Regions from separate parts of the Providencia lanzhouensis genome, predicted to be linked through region 1. Evidence: predicted binding sites of a transcription regulator. Region 1 holds the regulator's gene; each other region holds the start of a gene.
What was found. The regulator PurR, encoded in region 1, represses purine synthesis genes. The targets are predictions, from matches to a motif close to CANGCAAACGTTTGCNTG.
Positions count from the first base shown of each region.

Region 1 (10,043 bases):
GCAGTCTATCTAATGGTTATAAAGGAAATCGGTATTGCCGCCGATGCTTAATGCGCAAGATAGTCTATGTTGCGCAACTCATTTATAAGAATAGGCGACAGTCTGGTATTCAAAATCTGATTATTTAAAAAACGTCACTTTTTGACTCTTATTATAGTGTAGATGACATTTTTCATTAAAGCTAACATGCTGATTTGTCTTTGTTGAAACCTTTCAGCTTGTGGGATTATTATAAACAACATCAAACTGTGAGACAAATCAAATTTTGCTAAATTTGATGCAGAAGTAATTAAGATCAAACAACAGCGAGATTTTCAGTTGAAAGTGGGTTGCGCAACAAAATAAGGGAAAACAAAATCACAATCAAGATAAATATGATATTTGAAAAAAGCACTTTAATCAGGGTAAGTAGGGCTCAGGATAAATAATGATTCGGAATAAGTAGAATGGTGCGTCCGAGTAGACTCGAACTACCGACCCCCACCATGTCAAGGTGGTGCTCTAACCAACTGAGCTACGGACGCACTGAGATGAAGCTTTGGTTTGTCACTGATGACAAATTCAAATGGTGCGTCCGAGTAGACTCGAACTACCGACCCCCACCATGTCAAGGTGGTGCTCTAACCAACTGAGCTACGGACGCACTGAGGTGAAACTTTGTTTGTCGCTAGTGATGAATTTAAATGGTGCGTCCGAGTAGACTCGAACTACCGACCCCCACCATGTCAAGGTGGTGCTCTAACCAACTGAGCTACGGACGCATATCAATTATTACTGCTCTAACGACGGGGACGAATATTAACGTTCTGCTGTCAATCTGGCAAGGGGAAAATGTAATTTTGCGAGAGTTTGCTCGTATTTAAAACTATTCGCAGAAAAACATTTACCGCCTTACCATAAAATGCTGAAAATTACGCCAATTATCGCGTTGAACGTAATAAAACGACACTGTCAGGTTGGCGATGGATCCACAAAATTCGTGTTGCCATACCAATAGCCGCCGCAGTGAGCCCGATAATAAATCCTAACCAGAAACCTTTTGGTCCCATCGGTTCGGTAATGAAGTCGGTTAACGCCAAAACATAGCCAGACGGTAAACCTAGAATCCAATATGCTGTAAAGGTAATAAAGAAGATTGAGCGAGTATCTTTATACCCACGTAACACACCAGCACCAATGACTTGAATAGAATCTGAAAGCTGATAAAGCGCTGCATAGAGCATCAAGCTAGATGCTAAAACAACTACTTCAGGATTCTTGTTATACATCATAGCGATAGGTTCGCGGAACGTACTGGTAAAGATGGCCGTTAAGCAAGCTAAACTTAATCCTACCGCTAAACCAGTATAGGAAGAGACTTTTGCGGCATCGGTAGATTGACGTCCCAAGTTATAGCCAACTCGAATGGTGACAGCGATACCCATTGATAATGGGAACATAAACATCACAGAACTAAAGTTAAGCGCTACTTGGTGACCCGCGACCGCAACAACTCCTAAAGGAGCGACCAATAGGGCAACAACCGCAAACAGGGTAACCTCAAAAAACAGCGCTAATCCAATCGGTGTTCCGAGCACAATAATGCGTTTCAGGATATCTGGATTTGGTGCGCCTAATGGCTGAGCAGGGCGAATATCTCTCTGATTTGGTGCGTGTTTAACATACCATCTCATCATCAGGCACATTGCCCAATACACCGTTGCTGTCGCCACGCCGCAACCAACACCACCTAAGGCAGGTGCTCCAAAGTGACCATAAATGAAGATATAGTTCACTGGAATATTGACCATCAAGCCAAGAAAACCAATGACCATGCCAGGTTTGGTTTTTGATAACCCTTCACACTGGCTACGGTACACTTGATAAAATAGGTAACCTGGGGCTCCCCACATAATCGCGTGTAGGAAACGAACCGATTTATCGGCTAACTCTTGGTCAATATGAGGCATGTTGCTAATGATCAATTTACTGTTATATAACAGTAACATGATACTAACGCCTAAAATAAAGGCTAGCCACAAGCCTTGTTGAACTTGGTCGCCAATTAGGTTTCTGCGACCTGAACCGTTCATTTGAGCGATGATTGGCGTGAGCGCCATGAGAATACCTTGCCCTAATAAAATAGCAGGCAACCAAATAGAAAAACCAACAGCCACAGCTGACATTTCGATTTCGCTAACACTTCCCGCCATGATGGTGTCCACAAACCCCATGGCGGTTTGGGAAAATTGGGCAAAGAAGATAGGGATACCGAGAGCCAACAAGCTACGCGCTTCTGTAATATATTTCTGCACGCATACACCTTCACAATAAGTTTCGAATTAAAAAAAGAAAAAAGCGGAATGAAAATCTATGATTTACTAAAAAATCAGATAGTTAATGCTAACCCCTTATTCTATCTCTTTTATGTAACCAATCCAACATAGTTATAGATAAGAATAATAAAACAGCAGATTAGTATAGAAACCGTTTAAATGTTTTGTGATGGCAGCATAAATATAACCACTCAAATAAGATAGATCTCTGAAAATTCTTAGGTAAACTGAGTTCATTAATTCACTGCACTGAGAGTCATTATGTTTACAGGCATTGTTCAAGGAACCGCTCCAATTATCTCAATCACGGAAAGAGCTAATTTCCGTACTCATGTCATGAAATTCACACCGGAATTATTAGTGGGTTTAGAAACCGGTGCATCCGTTGCGCATAACGGTTGCTGTTTAACGGTGACTAAAATTGAGGGGGAGTACGTTAGCTTTGATTTAATCAAAGAGACATTGCGCCTCACTAATTTAGGTGACTTAAAAGAAGGGGATGTGGTTAATATTGAACGTGCTGCGAAATATGGTGATGAAATTGGCGGACATGTGGTTTCGGGTCATATTGTAACCACCGCAGAAATTAGTAAGATTTTCACCTCTGAAGATAATCATCAAGTTTGGCTATCTATTTATGATAAAGCCTTGATGAGGTATATCTTGCATAAGGGATTTGTGGCGATTGATGGAATCAGCTTAACGGTCGGAGATGTTATCAACAACCGTTTCTGCGTGCATTTGATCCCAGAAACGTTGGCGAGAACAACACTAGGTAGCAAACGACTGGGTCATAAAGTCAACATTGAGATTGACCCACAAACTCAAGCTATTGTTGATACTGTTGAGCGTGTTTTGCATCAGAAAGAACAAGAAATGTTATTGAAGCAGAAACAAGAGAGTGATGACTCAGTAGATAGCGAAAAATCGTCAATCTAGTTTTGACCTGATAAGATTATAGCTCTATGCAGAGCTATAATCTGTTGAATCGGTAGGTAATAAATTCACCGGAATATTCTATTACTTCTCACTAAAATTGACCGAAAAAATGGCATTGTCACGTTCAATCGCGTCAACAAGTTGTTTGAAATGAGCGCTTTTTTGATACATTTCTAATGCTTGTGCATTTTCCCACTCTTCAAACACAATGTAGCCATTTTCTTTTGCCATCAGGTCATACTGCAAACATCCTTTTTCCATCCGGCTGCGTTTGGCAATTTCGCTAACGATTTTCTTCGTTAAATACCCGTCCTTTTTTTCGGTAGTGATTTGGGCATATACAACAATACTCATACCATTCTCCTTATGTACTCAGAACTATCTTAATGGAGACTTTGTTTTTGTATTGTAAAAAAGCGAATAATTTGACTTTAAAAACGCCGATGGTGTCATGGTAAAGTAACGCTTAAAATCGCGATAAAAGTGGGATTGATCATAATAACCCGTTTCAAACCAACGATAAGTATCTTGTTCCTTTACCATGGTTTTCATCACTTGCTCTAAGCGACAATTGATCTGGTACCGTTTTGGCGTGATCCCAAATTCTTTTAAAAACTCTTTTTGAACTAAGCGTGCGCTGTAGCCAATATCATCGGCAATTTCGGTAATTTTTTTATTTGGATTGCGATAAAGGGAATCGATAACTTGGTCAATAAAATGGTTTTTTTTTGTTGCTTTAGTGACATAAAAACACGAATTCAACTCTTTAAAAGAAGAATTGGCCAATGCTTTAAACCAGTTATCACTCCAAACTTGGCTAAGCGGAGTAGGGATATCCGTATAATTTAACGTGCGTTGGGGAAGTAAAAAACGTAGGGCATCGTGGCGAATACGTAGAACCATCACGCTGGCATTATTCGGGATAGCCGTAAATATATTGACTCTGGGGATGATTAACTGAAATGGATTGACGGATGTATGTTCGTGAGTCGACATACTGATATTTTCAGTCGAAACCCATATTTCAGCACCTGTGCCTGGGAAGATCTTAATAGCATCAGTAAATTTCTTGATAATCAAAACTGAACTAACAAATTCTTTTAATTCATCAGGAGGATAATACTGTTTCAGCATGGCTCTTCAAAACGTCATAATTGAATATGCTAATAATAGCGTGTTATAGGGAAAAAATTAACTCTATAAACGATATATTAACCAAATAACGTTTTATTAAAAATCAGTTCCGTTATTAATAATAGTAACGGAACTGATTTTTATGATGCCAAAAAATAACGTTAACTAACGATTAGTCATGCTGATATTCAGTGTGCTTAATCGCATTATTGGATTTGCTGGCACAACGCTGCATGAAATAGCCTATAATCATTGGGATTACAGTAAATGCCATCACACCAGTTGTAGCGAGTAAAGGGTCAAATGTAAGAGCAGACACTAATAAACTGGCTAAGAAACATAACCCTAACTGTAACGCATTTTGTAGTGCAGCAGCCTTACCACTAGCAGATGGGAACGTATTGAGGGCTTTGGCGACTGCAATTGGGTATGATGCTCCGTTCATTGCTGCCATAAAGCAAAATGGAACCAAAATCATGGTTAATGTTGGCTGCGTATAAATCGCCATCACAAAGAGAATAATCATACTAACGGCATAACCCGCTAGCAAGATTGGGAACAACGTTTCAGCGCGAACTTTAGCTAATACGAAGCGGCAGCCGTATCCCCCGACAATAAATGCCAGTGTTTGAGGAATATAACTCAGGCCGATATCCGCAGGGTTAAAGCCCATATTGCGTAGAATAAACGGCGAACCCGTTAGCCATGCAAAAAAGCCAGCGCTACATGCTGCGTACACAAGTACGTTACCACTGAAAACAGGGGAGCTTAGCAAGGTAGCAAAGGAAACTTTGGTTTGTGGCTGGTTTTCTTCTGCGATGACTTTCGGTGCCACTTTTTTTAGCATCAAAGTCGGTAGCAGGAGTAAAACGCCCACCATCATCAGCACGATGAAGATAAATTCCCAGTTTTTGTGTTCAAGCACCCAGGCACCTAAAAGTGGCGCTAATGCAGGAGAAAGCGCCACTAAAGGCATAATAGAGGCAAATACTTTTTGGGTATCAGCTTCGTTATAGCGGTCGATAACGAGGGCCTGCCATAAAACCGCAGCAGAACAAACGCCAACGGCCTGCAAGAATCGAAGGATTAATAACTGAGTGGCATCGGTGACCCAAATCATTGCTAGGCAGCTAATAATGAACAGCGAAAGCCCAACAATGAGAATAGGTTTGCGTCCTAATTTATCTGAAAGGGGTCCCCATAATAGCTGGGCAAACGCGAAGCCCGCTAGAAAGATACTTAATGATGCGCTGATAGCGCCTTCAGTCGTATTTAAGGTTGTTTGCATTGAACCAAAGGCAGGCAGATACATATCGATGGCTAAAAACCCCAGCATGCTTAGGCCAGCAAGATAAATCAAAAATCCAGAGGAGTTTTTTGTCGCAGTATTTGTCATAGTTTTTGCTTAATCTATATTTAAAATAATGTTGATAGTTATCTTATTGTATAGGCTATTTTTTTACGTTGTGAAACGGTAATATTTGGACTCTGCTATCAAATAATTTGAAAGGAAAGAAAATGTGGTCAGCTCATGCACTTGAAGTCATAGACGCAGTTGCTCGAACGGGAAGCTTTAGTGGTGCTGCGGATGAGCTGCATCGAGTCCCTTCAGCGATCAGCTACACAGTAAAACAAGTCGAAGAATGGTTAGCAGTTCCGCTATTCGAACGTCGTCACCGTGATGTGGTATTGACGGAAGCCGGGGCTATCTTTATTAAAGAAAGTCGAAGTGTTATCAAAAAAATGATTGATACTCGACATCAATGCCAACAAGTCGCCAATGGATGGCGCGGACAGTTCAGTATTGCTGTTGATTGCATCGTAAAACCGCAGCGTACGGAACAGCTGATTTTGGATTTTTATCGTCATTTCCCTGATATTGAACTGTATATCCACCCTGAAGTGTTTAATGGAGTTTGGGATGCTTTAGCCGATGGACGTGTGGATGTTGCGATTGGAGCGACCCGTGCTTCACCAATTGGAGAGCGCTATAGCTTCCGTGATATGGGCTTTATGTCATGGCGTTGTGTTGCGAGCCCCGATCACCCATTAGCAAAAATTCAGGGCAAACTGACAGATGATCAAATGCGTGAATATCCAAGTTTGTGCTTAGAAGATACCTCAAGAAGCTTACCGAAAAGAGATACTTGGGCGCTGGATAACCAACGTCGCTTAGTTGTGCCTTACTGGGAAAGTGGTTTAGCGTGTTTGGAAAATGGCCTGTGTGTGGGAATGGTTCCTGAGCACCGTGCAGCGCCATTGTGTGCAGAAGGTAAGCTTGTTGAGCTGAAATTAGCACAGCCGTTTCCTGAAAGCCCTTGCTGCTTAACGTGGGTTGAGAATGATACATCTCCAGCGTTGAGATGGCTTCTTGACTATCTTGGTGATAGCGAAACGCTCAACGCGGAGTGGTTTGCGAGCTAATGTGCTGAGGTAGACTTAGCGGCGATAATCAATAAATGGACCGTCAGCCACGGAACGGCGCTCAACTAAACGCGGATGAACTTCAATCGTTTGCGCATCTTCGCGTTTATTCACAATACGATCGAGCAACATCGCAAACGCCATTTGACCTAAACGCTCTTTTGGCTGGTGAATTGTGGTTAATGCAGGCGTGAAATAGCGTGCATTACGCACGTTATCATAACCAATAATGGAAATATCTTGAGGGACACGTAATCCCATCTCGTCAGCCGCACAGATTGCCCCCATCGCCATGATGTCTCCACCACAGAAGACTGCCGTTGGGCGGTGCTTGTTACTGAGGATCTGCATCATCGCTTTATAGCCTGATTCTGGCTCGAAATCCCCTTGAACAATCCATTCATCTTTTAATGTGACTTTGCCTTCTTCCATGGCTTTTTTGAAGCCGGTTAAACGCCCAATACCTGTATTTCTTTCGAGAGAGCCAGGGATCACGCCAATTTCACGGTGACCACGGTCAATAAGGTAACGACCCGCTAAGTAACCACCGTGGAAAGAGTTATCAATAATACTGTCAGTGAAATCCCCGCGAGAGGTACCCCAGTCCATGACGACCATTGGGATATTTCGGTAATCTTCCAACATACCTATCAAGGTGTCAGGGTATTCTGAACACATCACAAGTAGCCCATCGACACGTTTTTGTGCCAACATTTGCAAGTACGCTTTTTGCTTACCTAAGTTATTGTGAGAGTTACATAAAATTAGAGTATAGCCTTTCTCATAGCAACTATTCTCGACAGACTCGATCACTTCTGCGAAATAGGGGGCTTCACTTGATGTTGCCAACAGACCAATTGATTTGGTGTGGTTGACTTTTAAACTACGCGCAACCGCACTCGGAGAATAATTGAGCTCTTTGATGGCGGCCCAAACGGCTGTTTTTGTATCATCAGCGACAAAACGCGTCTTGTTGATAACATGGGAGACGGTTGTGGTAGAGACGCCCGCACGTTTCGCCACATCTTTAATTGTTGCCATGAGAAGAAAAAACTCCTAACCAAAACTTGGTCTCTAAAATAATTCTAGTTAAATAATTACCTGCATATTGATGCATAGTACCTTTGCTGGCAATAATTTAGCGATTTGTTGTCGATTTTGTCTGATCTAGCGCAAAAACGAAAGAAATAATTGATGTTATAACATGTGATATAGACACTGGTTTTACGTTTTTGTGCATGTATACTGAAATAACCTTTTTATTTTATGGTTATTTGATAATTCAATTTCTTTATATGAGAGGGTCTCATGGATACAGATTTTAAATATGGATTGCTAGCTGCGTTTGGCTCTTTAGCTGTAATTATTTTGTTTGCTGTGCACATTTTCTGATTTCATTTCCATCCTATCTACTAAGGATGAGAAATAATTAAGGGCGAGTATTATACTCGCCCTTAGTCATTTTAGATCTGAACTAAAATTAAGCCAGATTTTCTTCAACAAATTTCCAGTTAACTAACGCCCAGAAGTTTTCTAAGTATTTTGGACGTGCGTTACGGTAGTCGATGTAGTATGCGTGTTCCCAGATATCAACAGTCAGAACTGGCTTATCGTCACCAGAAATTGGTGTTGCCGCGTTAGACGTGTTAACGATAGCCAGGCTGCCATCTGCTTTCTTCACTAACCAAGTCCAACCTGCACCGAAGTTTTTAACTGCGGCATCAGTGAATTGCTCTTTGAACTGAGCAAATGAACCGAATGCTTTGTTGATAGCTTCTGCAACTTTACCGGTTGGCTCGCCACCTGCATTTGGAGCCAAGCAGTGCCAGTAGAAAGTGTGGTTCCAAACTTGAGCCGCGTTATTGAATACGCCAGCTTCAGAAGTTTTAATGATTTCTTCTAAAGACAGACCTTCAAATTTAGTGCCTTTGATCAGGTTATTCAGGTTAACAACATAAGTGTTGTGGTGCTTACCGTAGTGGTATTCTAAGGTTTCAGCAGAGATATGAGGTTCTAAAGCATCTTTAGCATAAGGTAGAGCTGGTAATTCAAAAGACATTGCGTACTCCTTGATTGCTTTTATTCAGTGTTTAGGGTGTTTGCTCGTAAAATGAGCGAAATTAAATGTACTTCTATTAATTAATCTACTTCTAGTGTAGTGACGTCGAGCCGTGGTGAGCTATTGCGCCGCATTGTAAGTCATGATTTATCATAACAGAATACAGGTTACAGTAAGAAAAAACCTGTTCCATGATGCTATTTATGCCTTAATTGTTAGTAAGTTGCATAATAATTATTCCACTGCGTGTCGTTATTGTCATTGAAGAGCAGGGAAATACATCAAGTGTTATTAATTTGCTAATATATTAACAAATAACTCTCATGATTACACGGCAAAAACACCCAGAGTGAATTTTTTATAGTAAAAAGAAAACGTTGCTATTTGCTTTTCACCTTTTGAGTACAGCAAATAGGAGTGCTATAGTATTCACCTTATAAAACTGGCATATTGTATGAAACAATCACGGAACAATTTGCGATGTTTTGACTATGCCGGCGATTACACCGGTCAATGTGTTCTGTCTAATGAGTTGCCTTGCAAATGATTCAAAGTGGCTCAGTGACTGCAAAATCAGCACCCACGTTTTAGGATATAAAATGACAACTATCGAAAAAATTGAGCGCCAAGTTAAAGAAAATCCAATCTTATTATACATGAAAGGCTCTCCAAAACTGCCTAGCTGCGGTTTTTCTGCTCAAGCTGTTCAAGCTCTGTCTTCTTGCGGTGAGCGTTTTGCTTACGTTGATATTTTACAAAACCCAGATATTCGTGCAGAGCTACCAAAATATGCTAATTGGCCAACATTCCCACAGTTATGGGTTGGTGGTGAGTTAGTTGGCGGTTGTGACATTATCGTTGAGATGTTCCAACGCGGCGAATTACAAGCTCTGATCAAAGAAACTGCAGACAAATACCGTCCAGCAGATGAAACCATCACTGAGTAATTAAATGGTTGAATAGGCTTTAATGCTTATATTGATGAAAACCGTATTAGCCTAAAACTAATACGGTTTTTTTGTTTTTAGGGGGCGAGGTTATTGAGGCTCACTAGGTAGTGGCCATCCACCTAATTTTTTCCATTTATTGACTAACTCGCAAAATAATAGCGCGGTACGGTTAGTATCGTATAGGGCACCGTGGGCTTGCTTGCCATCAAATGGAATACCTGC
Region 1 covers NZ_CP174123.1:1,750,568-1,760,610, forward strand. Annotated here, with positions in the region: tRNA gene ACIH2S_RS08220 (tRNA-Val) at 448-524, opposite strand; tRNA gene ACIH2S_RS08225 (tRNA-Val) at 567-643, opposite strand; tRNA gene ACIH2S_RS08230 (tRNA-Val) at 685-761, opposite strand; gene ACIH2S_RS08235 (MATE family efflux transporter) at 921-2,294, opposite strand; gene ACIH2S_RS08240 (riboflavin synthase subunit alpha) at 2,577-3,254, shown strand; gene ACIH2S_RS08245 (putative quinol monooxygenase) at 3,336-3,608, opposite strand; gene ACIH2S_RS08250 (helix-turn-helix transcriptional regulator) at 3,633-4,388, opposite strand; gene punC (purine nucleoside transporter PunC) at 4,561-5,784, opposite strand; gene punR (DNA-binding transcriptional activator PunR) at 5,907-6,812, shown strand; gene purR (HTH-type transcriptional repressor PurR) at 6,828-7,853, opposite strand; gene ACIH2S_RS08270 (YnhF family membrane protein) at 8,121-8,204, shown strand; gene sodB (superoxide dismutase [Fe]) at 8,293-8,871, opposite strand; gene ACIH2S_RS08280 (Grx4 family monothiol glutaredoxin) at 9,471-9,818, shown strand; gene rnt (ribonuclease T) at 9,909-10,043, opposite strand, start outside.

Region 2 (10,043 bases), 1.5 Mb from region 1:
TGCCTTGTATCTGTTTGAAAGCCTAAATCTAATAATTCAGCAATATCTCCCAAAAGAGCAAGTTGAATTACTGAAAAAAGCCTATGTTGTCGCACGGGATGCTCATGAAGGGCAGACCCGTTCCAGTGGTGAGCCTTATATTACTCACCCTGTTGCTGTTGCTTGTATTCTGGCTGAAATGCGTTTGGATCATGAAACACTGATGGCTGCGCTACTTCATGATGTGATTGAAGATACTCCAGCGACATTTCAAGACATAGAGCAGCTGTTTGGAACTACCGTCGCCGGCTTAGTCGAAGGGGTTTCCAAACTGGATAAGCTGAATTTCCGCGACAAGAAAGAAGCTCAAGCAGAAAACTTCCGTAAAATGATCATGGCAATGGTGAAAGATATCCGTGTCATTTTGATCAAACTGGCAGACCGTACTCACAATATGCGCACGCTTGGGTCATTACGACCCGATAAGCGTCGCCGCATAGCGCGTGAAACACTGGAAATTTACAGTCCTCTCGCGCATCGCTTAGGTATCCACCATATTAAAACCGAACTCGAAGAGTTAGGTTTCGAAGCGCTGTATCCAAACCGTTATCGTGTTATCAAGGAAGTGGTGAAATCCGCTCGTGGTAACCGTAAAGAAATGATCCAAAAAATCCTTTCTGAAATTGACGGTCGATTAACGGAAGCAGGTGTACCCTGTACAGTCAGTGGTCGCGAAAAACATCTGTATTCTATCTATCGGAAAATGCATCAAAAAGAGCAGCGATTCCATTCCATTATGGATATCTATGCTTTTAGGGTCATCGTTGAAGACGTTGATACCTGCTACCGTGTTTTAGGGCAAATGCACAGTCTTTATAAACCTCGTCCGGGGCGAATCAAAGACTATATTGCTATTCCTAAAGCTAACGGATACCAATCCCTCCACACCTCATTAATTGGGCCTCATGGGGTACCTGTCGAAGTACAAATTCGTACTGAAGATATGGACCAAATGGCTGAAATGGGTGTTGCTGCTCACTGGGCATATAAAGAACAAGGCGAATTGGGAACCACTGCGCAGGTGAAAGCTCAGCGTTGGATGCAAAGCTTGCTCGAACTCCAACAGAGTGCGGGAAGCTCATTTGAATTTATTGAAAGCGTAAAATCAGATCTCTTTCCTGATGAAATTTACGTTTTCACTCCCGAAGGTCGTATTGTCGAATTACCGACAGGTGCAACACCGGTGGACTTTGCGTATGCCGTGCATACTGACATCGGGCATGCCTGTGTGGGTGCACGAGTTGATCGCCAACCTTACCCACTCTCCCAGTCACTTTCTAGCGGTCAAACGGTAGAAATTATTACGGCTCCAGGCGCTCGACCAAATGCGGCATGGTTGAACTTTGTGGTAAGTTCAAAAGCACGTGCAAAAATCCGTCAGTTACTGAAGAATTTAAAACGCGAAGACTCCGTTAATTTAGGTCGTCGCCTACTCAATCATGCGCTAGGTACAGGCACCAAAATCACGGATATACCTCGTGAAAGTATTGATGCCGAATTAGCTCGCATGAAGCTCCACTCTATTGACGATTTACTTGCCGAAATTGGTTTAGGTAATGCCATGAGTGTTGTAGTAGCTCGTAACTTGCAAAGTAACCCTCAGAGTGCTCAGTCAAGTGCCGTTGAAGAACCAGTGATTACGGAGAACCGTAATAAGCTGTCCATCAAAGGGGCTGATGGAGTCTTAATTACCTTTGCTAAATGCTGCCGTCCTATCCCGGGCGACCCAATTATTGCGCATATTAGCCCAGGTAAAGGATTGGTTATTCACCATGAATCTTGCCGTAATATCCGTGGTTATCAGAAAGAACCGGATAAATTTATGGCTGTTGAGTGGGATACCGAGACAGACACGGATTTTATCGCTGAAATTAAAGTTGATATGATAAACCATCAAGGTGCCCTTGCTAACTTGACCGCCGCTATCAATGATGCGAACTCAAGTATTCAAAGCATGAACACTGAAGAGAAAGATGGTCGTGTTTACTGCGCCTTTATTCGCTTGTCGATTAAAAACCGTATTCAATTGGCTAACGTGATGCGTAAAATTCGTATCATGCCAGATGTTCTACGCGTCAGCCGTAACCGTAATTAGTCGATATCATTAAAAATACGAACTCTCACTATGAATGAACGCCGCTATCGCCGCATTTGCCAAATGATGGCGATGCGGCAGCCCGACCTAACACTTTGTCTTGAAGAAATTCATAAGCCTCATAATGTTTCTGCAATTGTGCGCAGTGCTGATGCAGTCGGGATCCATAAAATTCATGCCATTTGGCCAGACCAACAGGTTAAACTCTCCGTCTCCTCTGCAGCGGGAAGTAATAGTTGGGTAAAAGTCATCTCGCACCAATCCACCGAAAGCGCCATTACTCAGATAAAATCCCAAGGTATGCAGATTTTAGTCACGAATCTGTCAGATACGGCTGTCGATTTTCGAGAAATTGATTATACCCGCCCAACCTGTATTATGGTGGGACAAGAGAAAACGGGTATCTCGGATAAGGCATTAGCCCTTGCAGATCAACATATTATCATCCCAATGGTTGGTATGGTGCAGTCACTCAATGTCTCTGTCGCCTCTGCACTTATTTTGTATGAAGCCCAACGTCAGCGCCAACTCGCAGGCATGTATGACCGAGAAAATAGTCTATTATCTGAGCAAGAACAACAAGAATGGCTATTTGAAGGCGGCTATCCTGTATTGGCTGAAGTTGCTAAACGCAAAGGGCTTCCTCGCCCATTTATCAATCAGCAAGGTCAGATAGAAGCTGATGATGCTTGGTGGGCACAAATGCAGCTTTCTGAAAAAATGAAGAGAAAACAACTCAGTTAAGGAATCAACATGAACCGTGGTCTGCTTAATACCATTTCACTGACTTCACTTCATGGCATTGGTGCCAGCCAGTCAGAAAAAATGAGTAAAATCGGGTTGAACACAGTTCAGGACTTGCTTCTGCATTTTCCACTGCGTTATGAAGATCATACGCGTCTTTATCAGATTAAAGACTTGATGCCCGGCACAACAGCCACTATCACTGGTCACGTTCTACAAACCAAAGTCGTTTTTGGACGTAAAAGAATGATGACCTGCCTGATCAGCGATGGTACAGGCAACCTAACGCTGCGTTTTTTCAACTTCTCTGCTGCAATGAAAAACAGTTTAGCCGAAGGTCGCCAAGTGACTGCCTACGGAGAAGTGCGTCGTGGTAATACAGGACCTGAAATTATTCACCCTGAATATAAAGTCTCTCAAGAAACGGATAATATCGCCCTTCAAGAGAACCTAACTCCGGTTTATCCGACAACCGAAGGTGTCCGCCAAGCCACACTGCGTAAAGTGATGGAGCAAGCGCTCACCATGTTAGAAAGTGGCAATATTCAAGAGTTACTGCCCGAAGAGTTCAGCCGTAGCCTAATTAGCCTCCCCGATGCCATCCGACTGTTACACACTCCACCACCGGATGTTTCGTTAGAAGAGTTGGAAAAAGGGCATCACCCAGCCCAAAAGCGTTTGATCCTCGAAGAGTTACTGGCTCACCATTTAAGTATGCTTGCCATTCGGGCTGGCAATGAACGGCTCTATGCTGAACCATTGGTTTCATCTGGAAAGTTTAAAACGCCTTTACTGGCAAATTTGCCGTTCTCACCAACTAACGCGCAAAAACGCGTCGTAGCAGAAATCGAAACTGATTTACGAAAAAATGCCCCAATGATGCGTTTGATCCAAGGTGATGTCGGTTCCGGTAAAACACTTGTGGCTGCATTAGCCGCACTGTGTGCCATTGAAAATGGTAAACAAGTTGCCTTAATGGCACCGACTGAAATTCTTGCAGAGCAGCACGCAAATACCTTTAAGCAATGGTTTGAACCTCTAGGTATCAAAGTAGGCTGGTTAGCAGGTAAACAAAAAGGTAAAGCCCGCCAGCAACAACAAGATGCCATTGCGAGTGGTGAAGTCTCGATGGTAGTCGGTACCCATGCCATCTTCCAAGAGCAAGTGAGCTTTCACTCTTTAGGGTTAGTCATCATTGATGAACAACACCGCTTTGGCGTTCACCAGCGGCTCGCTTTGCGCGAGAAAGGTGAACAGCAAGGATTCCACCCACATCAATTAATCATGACCGCTACGCCAATCCCACGCACGCTGGCAATGACTGCTTACGCCGATCTCGATACCTCAGTGATTGACGAGCTTCCACCAGGAAGAACTCCGGTCACTACTGTGGCGATTCCAGACACCCGACGTAGTGATATTGTCGAGCGCGTTCGCCAAGCCTGTTTAGAGGAAGGACGGCAAGCTTATTGGGTGTGCACATTGATTGATGACTCAGAGGTACTTGAAGCGCAAGCTGCCCAAGTTACCAGCGAAGAACTCGCGTTGGCCCTACCTGAACTCAAAGTTGGACTAGTCCATGGTCGAATGAAACCCGCCGAAAAGCAAAGCATTATGGCGGCATTTAAGAATAACGAAATACAGTTACTTGTTGCTACCACCGTTATCGAAGTCGGGGTGGATGTTCCGAACGCAAGCCTGATGATTATTGATAACCCCGAACGGCTTGGATTAGCACAATTGCACCAACTACGGGGGCGGGTTGGTCGTGGCTCTGTCGCATCTCACTGTGTGCTACTTTATAAAACGCCACTCACTCATACCGCCAAGCAGCGCTTACAAGTTTTACGAGACAGTAATGATGGCTTTGTGATTGCCCAAAAAGACTTAGAAATTCGAGGCCCCGGAGAGCTGCTAGGTACCAGGCAGACAGGGAATGCGGACTTTAAAGTGGCAGACTTGCTACGAGATCAATATATGTTGCCAGAAGTGCAACGGTTGGCACGACATATTCAACAAAACTACCCTGAGCATGCTCAAAAGATTATTGAACGCTGGCTCCCTGAGCGCGAGCAATATAGCCACGCTTAAGCTTTTTCCTTCCTTAAAATGAAAATTGCCGTGAACACATCCATGTCCACGGCAATACCTGCTTTATTTATACATTTAGTTATATATGTTTGTATTTACTTCAATACTTGTTCTGTACTAGCCGCCAATCGTTGGGAAAACTGGCAACCATAAGTAGAACTTAATCACTAACGCATTCACAATATCGATAAAGAATGCCCCTACCATCGGCACGACTAAGAATGCTAGATGAGATGGACCAAATTTATCGGTTACCGCTTGCATGTTAGCGATAGCGGTTGGTGTTGCCCCTAAACCGAAACCACAATGACCCGCCGCTAAAATAGCAGCATCATAGTTTTTACCCATCACACGGAAGGTAACAAAAATCGCATATCCTGCCATAACGCAAGCTTGAACGCCGAGAATGACTAACATTGGGATTGCTAAAGACGCCAGTTCCCACAGTTTTAAACTCATTAATGCCATGGCTAAGAATAAGGATAGACTGACGTTACCCATCACAGAAACCGCGCGGTCAAATACTCGATAAAAACCAAGTAAAGATAGGCTGTTACTTAAGATAACACCGACGAACAATACGCAAACAAATTTAGGCAGTGCAAATGCGGTGCCTGATAGTAGCCCTGCAATCCAGCTTCCTGCTAGCAAACAGATAGCGATCAACGCAATAGTTTCAATCAACACCATCGAGTTGATCATGCGGTTGGATTGTGGCTTTTCAAATGCGGTAGGAACATCTTTGTCCTCATCCGCGGTACCAGGTGTTGGGATATTGCGAATTAAGAAACGTGCAACAGGGCCACCAATAAGCCCTCCAAGTACTAAACCAAAGGTTGCACAAGCCATTGCAACTTCAGTTGCACTCTTGAAGCCATAATCTTCAGTAAAGATTTTACCCCAAGCGGCGCCTGTACCATGTCCACCGGATAAAGTGATTGAGCCGGCTAATAGCCCCATAAGAGGGTCTAAACCTAATAATTTCGCAAGTGCGATACCGACTGTGTTTTGAACTAGCAATAAACCGACAACGACAAAAATGAAAATTAACAATGCTTTACCGCCAGCTTTTAAGCTCGCTAAGTTAGCATTCAAACCAATGGTCGCAAAGAATGCGAGCATCATCGGTTCTTGCAGTGATAAGTCGAAGGAGAGGCTCCAATCAAATACTTGCTTAACCACTAACAGGGTAAAAGCGACTAATAATCCCCCTGCAACGGGTTCAGGGATAGTGTATTTTTCAAGAAATGAAACTGACTTTACCAGTTTACGTCCGAGTAATAGCACGAGTGTAGCAGCGACCAGAGTGCCGTAGACATCGAGATGATACATTTATGTACCTCGTCTGTTGTTAATATTATTTAAAACTAATTAGACGTTATTTTTTTCCTTAAAACGCCAAAAGCAGGTGCATGGATTAGAAAAAAAAATCGCGATAAATACAAGTTAAAACATATAAAAATGTGACGCTCTTAGTTTAATATCCACCTTAATTTTTTTGCGCAACCGATTGCTTTTTGTATTATTCTCTTTAAAATGCGCTTTTTGCTAGTGGAATTGGAATAATGAACGCAACGGCATCTGAAGAACAAAATGTTGAAAAAACAGTACAAAACCAAAGCGAACTGATCTATCGCCTTGAAGATAGGCCACCTTTACCTCAGGCGCTGTTTGCTGCTGGACAGCATCTATTAGCGATGTTTGTCGCGGTGATTACCCCCGCAATGCTTATCTGCCAAGCACTTGGGCTACCCGCTCATGACACCCAGCGAATCATCAGCATGTCATTGTTTGCTTCAGGAATCGCCTCTCTGATTCAGATCCGCGCGTGGGGTCCTGTCGGCTCAGGATTACTTTCCATTCAAGGCACCAGTTTCAACTTTGTTGCACCGTTGATTATGGGGGGAGTTGCACTCAAGCAAGGCGGAGCCGATATCCCTTCCATGATGGCGGCATTATTCGGCACATTAATGGTCGCAGCACTGACCGAAGTTATCTTATCGCGTTTCTTACATTTAGCTCGCCGAGTTATCACGCCGCTGGTTTCTGGTGTTGTGGTCATGATCATTGGTTTATCACTGATTCAAGTCGGTTTAACCTCAATTGGTGGGGGTTACAGTGCACTGAGCGATAACACATTCGGTTCCCCTGATAACCTCATTCTTGCAGGCATTGTGTTAGCCGTCATTATCCTGTTAACTCGCCAGAAGAACCCGTACTTACGCGTTGCATCATTAGTGATTGCAATGGCAGTAGGCTACCTTGCTGCTTGGTGGATGAATATGCTGCCAACTACGCAAGCCAGTGATGCCAATCAATCTCTGATTACGATCCCTGAACCTTTTTATTATGGTCTCTCTTTTGACTGGAATTTACTCATTCCACTAATTCTAATTTTTATGGTGACGTCGCTAGAAACCATTGGTGATATCACAGCAACGTCAGATGTCTCCGAGCAGCCAGTACGCGGACCTCTCTATATGAAACGTATTAAAGGCGGTGTATTAGCCAATGGACTAAATTCTATGGTGTCAGCGGTGTTTAATACCTTTCCTAACTCCTGCTTTGGTCAGAATAATGGCGTTATCCAATTAACAGGTGTTGCTAGCCGCTATGTGGGTTACTTAGTGGCGTTGATGCTAGTGCTACTGGGTCTGTTCCCAGCAGTGGCAGGTTTTGTGCAACAAATTCCTGAACCTGTTCTAGGTGGTGCTACCATTGTGATGTTCGGCACAATTGCTGCGTCCGGTGTGCGTATCGTTTCTCGCGAGCCACTCAATCGCCGCGCAATTATGATCATTGCATTGTCTCTAGCCGTAGGAATGGGGGTTTCTCAGCAACCGTTAATCCTACAATTTGCGCCTGACTGGCTGAAAACCCTGTTTTCATCCGGTATTGCAGCAGGTGGTTTAACTGCGATTGTACTGAACTTGATTTTCCCTCACGAAAAATAATTCCCTATACCGCCGCAAGAGTTGAACACGCCGGCGGTTCTTCTGTATGCTATCCTTGAGTTGCCGATATATTAAACATATCGGCAATTTATATTTTTATCTGATTAATAAGGGAGCAGACAAACGTGAAAGGGTTACTGAGGTTTTTCGGCTATATTTTTCTGCTTCTTTTGATTGTATTTCTTGCCTGCTATATTGCCTTACAAACTCGATGGGGAGCAGGTTACGCCAGCCAACTTCTGAGCAAATTTACGCCTTATGACATTAACGTCGGCATTATGGGACATCAATTCTCCGATCCGGGTAAATTTATTTTCCAAGACATTAAGATTGAATCAAGCAACAAGCAGCTAGAATTAGATGCTCGGCAAATTGTGGTGGATGTCAATTGGCGGCATATTTTCAGTGGCGAAGCTATTCAACGCTTAACCATCACTCAAGGAGACTTATCTGCAAACTTTACCGAGAACACATCGCCGTTACCGCTTTCTGCAAAAGTCCTACAATTTGAAAATAGCCAGATTCAATTAACTCAAGACAAAAGCACCGTTCAAGTCGCAGGGTTTACTGGGGGTATAACTCCATGGAAACCAACAACTGAAAATCCATTTGGTTATGGTGATTTTCGCTTTACTACCAATCAATTAACCTTGAATTCTCTCCCTTTTAGAAATGTCGCGGTCACGGGGAAATTACAAGAAAAGGTAACAGATTTTAGCCAAATCAGCGGCTACCTCAATAATGGGGCGATCACGGGTAAAGGAAAATGGTTTGCTGACGGTTCTATCACCATTGATAACCTGTCGATGAATAAAGTGGGCTGGCAGAATGACTTAACCTTTGATGCGCTGTTTGATGCAATAAACAGTGACCGAACATTGCAAATCAACCAATTACAACTAACCAATGTAGATATTCAAGGGCGCGATTGGGCACTGTCGGGTCTGAGCAGCGAAGTCGATCAAATTGCCTTGGTGAGAGGGAGTTGGAGCAGCTCGAAAAGCCATATTAATTTCAATGTCGATCAATTGGTTATCCAAGACCAGCAAATTGATACGCTCATCGGTGAGCTGAACATTGACGGTGATAACTTCAATGTTGATAAGCTCTCCGGCTACTACAATAAAGGTATTTTTAACCTCAGTGCGGTTTGGCAACGTAATGATAAATCACTGACCATCACTGACGGTACGCTCGCTGGGGTTCTGTATACCTTGCCAGATAATTGGCTGTCGTTCTTTGCTCAACCCACACCAGCGTGGTTATCCACATTCGCCATTGATAATTTTACCGTCACGCAATCTTTGCTGATGAATATTCAACCTGAATTTCCTTTCGAATTTACCGCGTTAAGCGGCAACATTCGCTATGTTGACCTGATCAAACAGAAACAGTGGGGAATCTGGAAGGGGCAAGCTACTTTCAATGCCGATACAGGTACCATCAACCAGGTGATGATCCGTCGTCCACTTTTAGAAATTGCAGGAAGTAATGGGCGTGCCGCCGCAAGCCTCAGTGGCAGCGTTGACCGTGGTATCGCAAAAATTGGTTTACTGGCACAGCAAGAGCCAAATAAAGTACCTTTTGAATTACGTGCATCAGGGACCAACATTGATTTAAGTGATTTAAACCAATGGGGTTGGTCAGGCTTTTCACCACAAATGTGGGGAGATTTCGAGGCTTCATTACAAGGGGATTTACTCGCATCACCTCTAGTATCAAGCCTCAACGGAAAATTAACCGCTAAGCCACTTCAAGGAAGCGCTCAACTGCGTACTGTGGTTGATGGCCATGTGGCGTCTGGCGTCGCCCCCGTAGAGCCATCAGCAGAATCCCAACCCAAGCTAGAATCACACACTGTACCAGCAGAAAATACCTACCCTGTTGATAGGCATGTTCCTGATATGGCTACTCAATAAAGCAGTGAGTTAGTAAGCAATAAAAAAGCAGGCTCATCCCTTCGGATTGCCTGCTTTTTCGATTCTTCACCAAAAACAGTCAGCCACCTAAAAACATTATTCGCTTTTCTCTTTTTTCGTTTCTGGCAGCACCATGTATATGCCGCTAAATACCGCACCCACTTGGTTTTCTGCATTGCTCACATGCACTTCTAGTTTTAC
Region 2 covers NZ_CP174123.1:300,311-310,353, reverse strand. Annotated here, with positions in the region: gene spoT (bifunctional GTP diphosphokinase/guanosine-3',5'-bis pyrophosphate 3'-pyrophosphohydrolase) at 5-2,134, shown strand; gene trmH (tRNA (guanosine(18)-2'-O)-methyltransferase TrmH) at 2,165-2,878, shown strand; gene recG (ATP-dependent DNA helicase RecG) at 2,888-4,969, shown strand; gene gltS (sodium/glutamate symporter) at 5,087-6,301, opposite strand; gene ACIH2S_RS01390 (uracil-xanthine permease family protein) at 6,535-7,923, shown strand; gene ACIH2S_RS01385 (AsmA family protein) at 8,049-9,842, shown strand; gene fabY (fatty acid biosynthesis protein FabY) at 9,939-10,043, opposite strand, start outside.
Region 2: a site for PurR is predicted at 6,469-6,486, ahead of gltS (sodium/glutamate symporter). Genes of this name have one in related genera too.

Region 3 (10,043 bases), 1.5 Mb from region 1:
TAGGTTAATAATCATATTGAGCTTGTTAGGCTTAATAAATCGTCTAATTAAGATTGATTTATTTCCATGTATTCACTTATTCACAAGGAGGCTCAATATGTCTAAAAATTATCTCATATCTAAAATGGTCGGTAGTAAAATTATTTATTATCGCAAAATGAATGAAATCACATTAAGGGAGCTTGCGGATACCATTGGTGTTAGCGAGCAGCAGCAGTCACGTTATGAAAGAGGAGTTAATAGAATTAATTTAGATAGATTAGGGCAATATGCGGACTATTTTGAAATTGGTATAAAAGACCTTTTAGATATCAATAAAAAATAAGTGTTTCGATATATTCTATTTATTTAAAAACAATCTAATTAACTCTCATAATAAATATACCTAGGAGTTAACGATATGGAGAAAATAGTATCAAAATCTGTCGGTCTAAAAATAAGAGCGCTAAGAGATAGCCACGGAATCAGTGGAAAACAACTGAGCGAACAATTGGGGATCAGTCAGCAACATTTATCTCGCTACGAAAATGGCGATGTGAATATTCATGTGGACACGCTCTACCATTTCTCTCTTATTTTCTCGGTCGACCCTGCCTATTTCTTTGCAGAATTTAATGAAATAACTAGCAGCCGCGAGGAGCAAGACCATAAAAAAAGTTACTACGCTGCCGAGTCGGTCGTTTTCTGAACGAACGTTTCTGAATTCATACTCGCCACACCCTAGCTAATTTCACAATCGGTGCTTTAAAATTTAAGCACCGATTTATCACCCTATAAATGATCCTTCTTTTTGGATTCTTCAAGTAACCATTGCTGGAAAATCGTCATAGCTGGTGTCATCGGTTTGGATTTTAATCGACTCAGCCAGTAACCCCCGAGAGTCACGGAAATATCAAATGGCTGAACCAAATCCCCTGCACTTAGCTCCCGCTCAAACATACAGCTTGGTGCGATGGCAACACCGTCCATCAATAAAGCCGCTTCCACCATTAAACGGGAAGAATCAAAAACAGGTCCTTTCACACGCCACGGTTCCACATTCGCCGCTAAAAACCATTTTTCCCATTCATCTTTACGATAAGATCGCATCAACGGAAAATTTTGTAAATCAATGGGATGCTTAAGTTTATGAGCGACCTTTTCGGCACAAAGCACCGTATGCGGCGCAGAAAATAACGGCGTATTTTCCACTAATGGCCAAAGCCCTTCCCCAAAACGGATCGCAAAATCAGCCCCTTCTCCAGCTAAATTCACCACGTTATTATGGGTCATAATGCGCAAATCAATATAAGGGTAAAGATCGGAAAAATGCGATAAACGCGGTAATAGCCAGCCCGCCGCAAAGGTACCCACCACAGAAACATTCAGAACCTCATGATAATGACCATCTTCGAATTGCTGCAATAATGATTCGATTTGGTCGAAAGATCGGCTAACGACAGGCAATAATGCCAACCCCTCATCGGTCAGTGCTAGCCCTCTAGGCAAACGAATAAATAGCTCTAAGCCTAGTTGTTCTTCCAGCGCACGAACTTGCTGGCTTACCGCTGCCTGAGTGACATTTAACTCCATACCTGCTCGAGTAAAGCTTAGATGGCGCGCAGATGCCTCAAAGGCTCTGAGTGCATTGAGGGGTAAACGGTAGCGAGCATTTTCAGCCATAAGATTTTCTTTTACCTCATCGAATTTTATATCGTTTTAACTAATGCCAAAAAAGCCGCATACTCCGATACCAGAATCACGCTTCCTTTGGTATGTGACCGCCTCTTGTTTGTCACTCATCATAACTAAAACTTTTATTTAAATGGATATCTGTATGAAAAATCTTTTTCGTCGCGGACGGCTGCTTGTCGCCCTAAGTTTGGCATTTACCTCACTATCTAGCGTGGCATTAACGCAATCCGATGTGGACAGCATTATTAAACCGTTGATGAAACAGCAGCAAATTCCGGGAATGTCTGTTGCGATTTCCGTGGATGGTGAGCATTTTATCTATCACTATGGCGTGCAGTCTAAACAGACTCAGGTGCCTGTGAGCAACAATACGTTGTATGAAATCGGTTCTTTATCAAAGACCTTTACCGCCACGCTTGCCGCCTATGCTCAAGGACAAGGTAAGTTAGATTTTGCACAAACCGTCAGCCATTATTTACCCAAATTAAAAAATAGCGCATTTGATAAAGTAACAGTGATGAATCTAGCCACCCACACTTCAGGCTTATCGCTATTTGTTCCGGATGCAGTGACTAACCGCGCGGAGCTAATCCATTATTATCAGCAGTGGTCCCCTGTAAAACCTATTGGTGAATACCGTTCATACTCCAATCTTGGTGTGGGTTTATTAGGCATGGTGACTGCTAAGCAACTTAATCAGTCATTCCCTGATGCAATAGAAAAGATGATGTTACCAGCTTTGGGCATGAAGCATACTTATTTACAGGTACCGCAAAATCAGCAAAAAAATTATGCTCAAGGGTATAACAAGCAGCATCAGCCGGTGCGTGTAACTCCACAAATTTTAGATAATGAAGCCTACGGCTTGAAATCCAACGCGAAGGATTTGATCCACTTTTTAGATATTAATATGCAAGTGGCCAACGTAGCGAAACCGTGGCAAGAGGCGGTGGAAGATACGCACGCTGGCGTGTATATGACGGATTCTTTTGTGCAAGATTTGATGTGGGAAAGTTATCCGTGGCCAGTTTCACTCGCCCAGTTACAACAAGGTAACCGTGATGATATGGCACTGAAACCGCAAAAAGTGGATGCCATTCAGCCACCGATGCCACCAGAATCTCGCTCACTGTATAACAAAACTGGCTCCACCGGCGGATTCGCCACCTACGCGGTATTTATTCCCGAAGAAAAAATCGCCGTGGTGCTGCTTTCCAACCAATGGTACCCAATCCCTGAGCGCATCAACACTGCCTACCAGCTCATCGAAAAAGTGAAGCACTAGCCCTGCGCCAAACGCGGAATATGCAGGAAATTTAATACTCAAAATAATCATATGCCAAGCATCCAATGTTCTAAATAATTCACGTTGTGGCTAGGCGTCAAACGAGGTTATCTCGGGGAGCATACAAAAGTATGTGACCCGAGTGACCGAGAGCAGACAACAAAGCCACGGCGTGAAGTATGACGAACATTTAGATGACTCGGGAGAATTGGCGCTGCCTCATTTGACTTCGTAAGTAAACATCAAAACACATACACACATTACGAATCAGCAAACGCCCGCGTGGCGTGACTTTAATCCCCGTTTCACTGACTTCCACCAGCCCATCTTCTGCCATTGGTTTCAGCAGTTCTAGGTCTTCTTTAAAATAGGTTTTGAAGTCAATTGGGTAGAGCGCTTCTATTTGCGCAAAACTCAATTGGAAGTTGCAAATCAATGTTTTGATCACGTCACGGCGCAGGCAGTCGTCGTCAGTTAGCACTAATCCACGCCATAGGGCATGCCCCTTTTCTTCCACTTGCGCGTAGTAAGTTTTTAAATCTTTCTGATTTTGGGCGTAGTTATCGCCGAGCATGCTGATCGCTGATACTCCTAATCCTAATAAATCGCAATCTCCTTGGGTGGTATACCCTTGGAAATTACGATGTAAAATTCCTTCTCGCTGTGCGACCGCCAGTTCATCTTCTGGGCGCGCAAAGTGATCCATCCCGATAAATTGATAACCGTCGGATGTCAGCGTTGCGATAGTATCTTGCAGAATATCCAGTTTTTGCTCCGCCGTTGGCAGGTCTTCATCTTTAATTTTACGCTGCGCTGCAAATAAATTCGGTAAATGCGCATAGTTGAAAACGCTTAAACGATCGGGAGCGAGCTCCGCCACTTTTTTCAATGTAAATGCGAAGCTTTCTGGGGTTTGTTTTGGTAAACCATAAATTAGGTCGATACTGGTTGAAGTGAAGCCAGTCTCTTTGGCACGTTTAATGAGCGCAAAAATAAACTCTTCATCTTGCTCGCGGTTAACCAGAACTTGCACTTCTTTATTAAAATCTTGAACACCCATGCTTAGGCGGTTAAAGCCTTCACTGCGCAGATGGTCAATCATGTCGAGTTCGATTTCGCGGGGATCCACTTCGATGGACATCTCGGCATCAGGCGCAAAATGAAAATGTTTTTTCAGCAAGCCAACTAAATGGCTCACTTGCACCTTGTCTAAATACGTTGGTGTACCACCGCCCCAGTGCATTTGAGTCACTGTACGATTTTTAAGTAACGCGGCACGCTGGATAATTTCTTTTTCAATGACTTGTAAATACTCATCCGCTTTATGTTTTTGGCGAGTAACTAGCTTATTACAGCCGCAGAAATAGCACAGTTTGTGGCAAAACGGGATATGCACATACAGAGACAAAGGACGGTCAGGATAACGCTGGGTTGCCTCAACAAAAGCCTGTTCGTTGTAGTCTTGATTGAACTCTAAGGCTGTTGGATAAGAGGTATAACGTGGACCTGAATAGTTATATTTCTGGATGAGAGAGAGATCCCAAACGATATTTTGCTCTGACATTGATATTCCTTAATTGACCACAAGCTCGAAAGCATCACTGTTAATTATATCTCTTTAGATTATTTTTTAGCTATTTATGTAAAGAGTCTATACCGCAAAGATTATAGCGATGTTAGGAAAAACAGATTTGATGCAACATCAAAGAAAAGGAAGATAGGCGAGAAATTAAGCAGAATTCCTCCCGTTTACCACGGGAGGAACGAATAGAGAGGCAATTATTTACTTTTTAAGATGCGCATAATGTCATCAAATTTCTCTTCTTCCTCTTCATCACCGTCTTCGTCCGCATATTCAATACCGAGGATATTCATCAGTTCATCGATGCGATCTAAGCAGGTATCAACATATTGCTGCTCTTGCGCAGTAATGGTTTCGCCATCTTCCAGTCGTGCCAGAATCTCATCTAAGCGATCGTTGCTTTCCAGCATTTCCAGTTCTTTTTCTGGCGTCAGTTTTTCTTTAGCAACTGGCTTTTCTTTCACGACAGGACGCGCAACTGGCTGGTTACTTTCAACCACCAGTGGAATTGGTTTTTTACTGCCAATACGTGGGTCAGCCTGAACATTTTGCCCATTTTTTTGACCATTCGAAGCACCGTCTTGGTTACGGCTACCAGACTTATGCCCGCGATGTTTTTTCTCGCGTTTACGCTCACGACCTTCTGCGTTGAGCTCTTCTTTCGTCTTACGGTATTTTTTCTTCAGTTTTGCGGTCGGTTTTTTCGGTGAATTCATGGTTTGCTACCTTGATAAAATCAGTTTCTGCAGCGGAATCTAGCAGGATCCCTTAAGCAGCGAAAGCACTACTTTGCAATTTAGGTGAATTTTATCTCACTTTGCATTCGCAACAGTACTTTAATGATTATACCTTAAATAATTTGAGTTGCATGCAAGCAACAAAAAGGGAGAGCCTAACTAGCTGTATCGCCAGAAAATAGAGAGTCACCTTGAGCAATGCTCTAAATAACTCAAGTTGCCTAAGCATTTCAATGCTCTAACTAGCTATATCACCAGAAAATAGAAAGATATCCTGAGTAATATTCTAAATAATTCAAGTTGTGGCTAGGCGTCAATCGAGGTTATCTCGGGGAGCATACATAAGTATGTGACCCGAGTAGCCGAGAGAAGACAACAACGCCACAGCTTGAAGTATGACGAATATTAGGCGTCGACGAGAACCATTTTGAGTAAAAACATCGCCGCGACTAAAATTACACACAGACCCAGATCACGCCAGCGCCCTGTACCAATCTTCATCGCACAATACGCGATAAAGCCTAGCGCAATACCTTCTGTAATCGAGAAGCTAAATGGCATCATGACCGCAGTAATAAACGCTGGAACGGATTCCGTTAAGTCATCCCATTTCACGCGCGTTAAGCTTGAAGTCATCAGAACACCAACATAGATCAGCGCGCCTGCGGTTGCATAAGCAGGAACCATGCCTGCCAGCGGAGAGATAAACATCGTCAGCAGGAATAACACACCGACGACAATCGCGGTTAAACCTGTACGACCGCCCACCGATACCCCTGAAGAGCTTTCGATGTACGCCGTTACAGACGAAGTTCCCATTGCAGAGCCTGCCACAGAACTTAAGCTATCCACATACAGCGCTTGTTTCATGCGAGGGAAAGTTCCACGCTCGTTGGTAATACCCGCTTTGTCTGTTACCCCAATCATGGTGCCCGAGGAGTCAAACAGGTTCACTAACATAAAGGCAAAGATAACCCCAGAAAGTGCCAGATCCAGTGAGCCCGCAAAGTCCACTTGTCCAACAACACTGGTAATGCTTGGTGGCATTGAGAAAATGCCCGTATATTTCACATCACCCAGCGCTAAACCAATCAGCGTCGTCACGGCGATAGATACCAATACTGCCGCATGAATATTACGCGCAGCTAAAATGGCAATAATGAAAAAGCCTAATGCCCCTAACCACACATTATGGTGAGTTAGGTTACCAATTGACACTAAGGTATCTGGGTTTGCGACGATAATACCGGAGTTTTTCAGTCCCATCATGGCGATAAACAGACCGATACCGCTGGTGATCCCCACACGTAAACTCAGGGGAATATTAGCGATAATCCAGTAACGAATACGGAATAACGTTAGAATAAATAAGCCAACTGCGCCCCAGAATACCGCCCCCATAGCGACTTGCCATGAATAGCCCATCGCCCCAACGACCACAAAGGCAAAGAAGGCATTTAGCCCCATCGCGGGTGCAACAGCAATAGGTAAGTTAGCCAGTAAGCCCATTAAAATACTGCCGATGGCTGCGATTAAGCAGGTGGTCACGAATACCGCTTTGATATCCATGCCAGCGACGGACAAAATTTGTGGGTTAACGAAAACGATATATACCATCGTCAGGAAGGTGGTGAACCCTGCAACGACCTCTGTTCTTGCGGTGGTGCCGTGTTCTTGTAATTTAAACACACGCTGAAACAGACCCTGCGATTGCGAGGAGCCAGATGATTGATTAGTCATTAAAATGCGCCTTGTCGAAATGTCATGCCCTAGATTGCCAATGGATGCGTGGTGGGCACGAAAAAAAGTTTTTTTCGGCTCATGGTACAACTAAACGATGCAAAAGAAAACGATTGCGTCATTTTAAATAAGTCGTATTTCCTAACTGACTGATACTGTAAATGAATATCGAGGGAGATATGGCGGTTGTCATACCGCCATTGAGGGATTAAGCCGCCTTTGTGCGATTAAGAAAGCGCAATCAGCTTTTGACGTCGCCAAAACAGCCAACCGCGTTTTGCTGAACGGCTGCGCGCTGCACTTTTATCACTGAGCTTTTTCGCCACTTGATTGGCAATAATTTCTACTGACAGGCACATCACAAAGTAGATAAATGCCACAAACAAGAACACTTCCAGCGGATAGATCATTTCACGGTTATTCACCTGTGTTGCTAAGAATGACAGCTCTGCCACTCCCACAATATACGCCAGAGAGGTATCTTTAATTAACGCAACCCATTGGTTAATAAAGGAAGGCACCATCATTCGTAATGCCTGAGGTAACACCACATTCCACAGAACTTGCCAGCGGTTAAACCCGAGAGAAAGCCCAGCGTTCCATTGCCCTTGACCGATAGCTAAAATTCCCGCTTTCACGCCGTGCGCTAAATAGGCTGAAGTGATCAGCGCTAATGCGCACACCACCGCCGTCACGCCTGGAATTTCCGTTCCGAAGACAATAGGCAGTAGGAAGTAAGTCCAGAAAATCAACATGATGACGGGAATGGCGCGGAAAAAACCTAAAACGGCGGCAAATAAATTCATCCAGAAGCCACGTAGCATCGCCAGCGCAATACCACCCAATGTGCCGAGGACAATAGACGCAGCGCCAGCCAATACGCTCATAATCAGCGTCAGTGCTGCCCCTTCCAAGGGACCATCAGGATAAGCCCCAAATAGCAGATATTGCCAGTTATCCGTAATGACTGAAAAATCCATCTTATACCCCCTGGGCCAATTGACGCTGTTGTCGCCACTGACCCCAGCCTTCCATAAATGCGATGATTGCAATGTACAGTACTGTAGCTAAACCAAATGCAGCAAATGTTTGTAATGATTGGCTATCTACTTGGCGTGATACATAAGAAAGCTCAGCCACCCCGATCGCCATCGTTAATGACGAGTTTTTGACGACGTTCATGTATTGCCCTAACAGCGGCGGTAACGCGATTTTTACGGCTTGCGGTAAAATCACTAAACGCATGGACTGCCATGATGTCAGCCCTAAAGCAAGAGCTGCTTGTTTCTGTCCTTGACGCACTCCTCGGATACCAGAGCGCACTTCTTCCGCAATGAAAGGTACGGTGTATAGCGTTAAGCCGACAAATCCGGCTAAAAATTCAAAGGATGGCCAACCCAATGTTATCCCTAAAATTTCAATTTCATGGGGAGTATTCAGCCATTCCATCGCTGATTCAGGGAGAATTTCTCCCGAGGCGAAATACCAGAAAAACAGTTGCACCAGTAGTGGCGTATTACGGAAAATCGAAATATAAACGGTCACAAACCAGCGTAGCGGCGCGATTTGGCTGTCTCTTGCCGAGGCGGCAATAAAACCTAATAGCGTGGCAGCGATGATCGTACAAATCGAGATCCAGACTGTAAGCAAAAAGCCATAGCCAAACCACTCAAGGTATTGTGGTGCTAGTAGATGCGCAGACCAGAAGTCACCGCTGAAAAATTTGTCGAACATATTTCGCCTCGCTATAACTGACAACCCCTGCAACATGGCAGGGGCGTTTACTCTCACTAAACTGCATGACTAACTTAAGATTTAGGCTGCTCGCTCAATGGGGCAAATTTGAATTCACCACGTGGTTGTGCCGCTTTGGTGTCTGGACCAAACCAACGGTTATAAATCTCGTTCGCTTTGCCTTCTTTCTCCAGTTTCAGCAAGGTAGCATTCACGTTTTCAATTAAACGCGTTTCTCCTTTGCTCGCGCCTAGCGCTTGGTACTCTTTGGTTAAGCTAAATGGTGAAATTTCAAAGTCTGCTTTCACTTTTTCTGGCAAGTTACCGAGCAAGCCCACCAGCTTCGCATCATCTTGGGTGATCGCTTGTACGTTACCGTTACGTAGCGCTGCGAAAGCTTGCGGGGTATCGTCGTAAGAGATAACTTTGGTATTCGGGAAACGTTCGCGCAGAGTCACTTCCTGAACAGTTCCTTTGTCTGCACCAATACGCAGTGGAGCGATATCTTCAGGGGTTTTCAGTACGCCTTTACGCGCGATAAATTTTTGCCCTGTTGCAAAGTCAGGAATGGAGAAATCCACCTGTTTTGCACGTTCATCTGTAATTGTGAAGTTGGCACCAATCAGGTCAACTTTGCCGGATGTTAACAGTGGAATGCGGTTAGCTGGGTTGGTTGGACGCAGCTCTAATTTCACGCCAAGATCATCAGCAATCGCTTGGGCGATATCGATATCATAGCCAGCGAGTTTCTTGGTTTTAGGATCAATAAATCCGAATGGGGGATTACTGTCAAAAACAGAAATGCGGATCACTCCCGCTTGTTTAATATCATCTAATTTATCTGCGCTAGCGACATTCGCTGTCAGCGCCAGACCTGCAACTAAAAGTGCGGAAGTAAGAAAACGAGCTTTCATTGAATACCCCTAACGGTAAATTTGTGTAAATCGACCATCACAAGCTATCAACTATTTCTTAGCACTTGAAATAATATTAAATAATATATTTATATCAATTTGGAATATGAATAGACATAAAAAAAGGGGCGAAAATCCATCGGAGCGACCCCTAAAATGTTGCAGATTAAGACTCTTATCGAGCAAGAAGAAAATGAAGAAGATGAACACTGAGGTGGCCAGCACCCCAGTGGTTTAACAGTTACTCTTTGTTGCTGTCTTTCGAGCTAGTCAGCATTTTTTCAAGGCTGTCTCCACCTACATGGCGGAAATCTTGCCCTTTAACATAGTAGAAAATAAATTCACAAATGTTCTGGCAACGGTCACCGATACGCTCA
Region 3 covers NZ_CP174123.1:265,040-275,082, reverse strand. Annotated here, with positions in the region: gene ACIH2S_RS01255 (helix-turn-helix domain-containing protein) at 98-325, shown strand; gene ACIH2S_RS01250 (helix-turn-helix domain-containing protein) at 401-688, shown strand; gene ACIH2S_RS01245 (LysR family transcriptional regulator) at 772-1,662, opposite strand; gene ampC (class C beta-lactamase) at 1,817-2,959, shown strand; gene hemN (oxygen-independent coproporphyrinogen III oxidase) at 3,150-4,523, opposite strand; gene yihI (Der GTPase-activating protein YihI) at 4,739-5,257, opposite strand; gene ACIH2S_RS01225 (NCS2 family permease) at 5,684-7,018, opposite strand; gene ACIH2S_RS01220 (amino acid ABC transporter permease) at 7,246-7,998, opposite strand; gene ACIH2S_RS01215 (amino acid ABC transporter permease) at 8,000-8,752, opposite strand; gene ACIH2S_RS01210 (ABC transporter substrate-binding protein) at 8,827-9,666, opposite strand; gene phoU (phosphate signaling complex protein PhoU) at 9,908-10,043, opposite strand, start outside.
Region 3: a site for PurR is predicted at 7,121-7,138, ahead of ACIH2S_RS01225 (NCS2 family permease). Genes of this name have one in related genera too.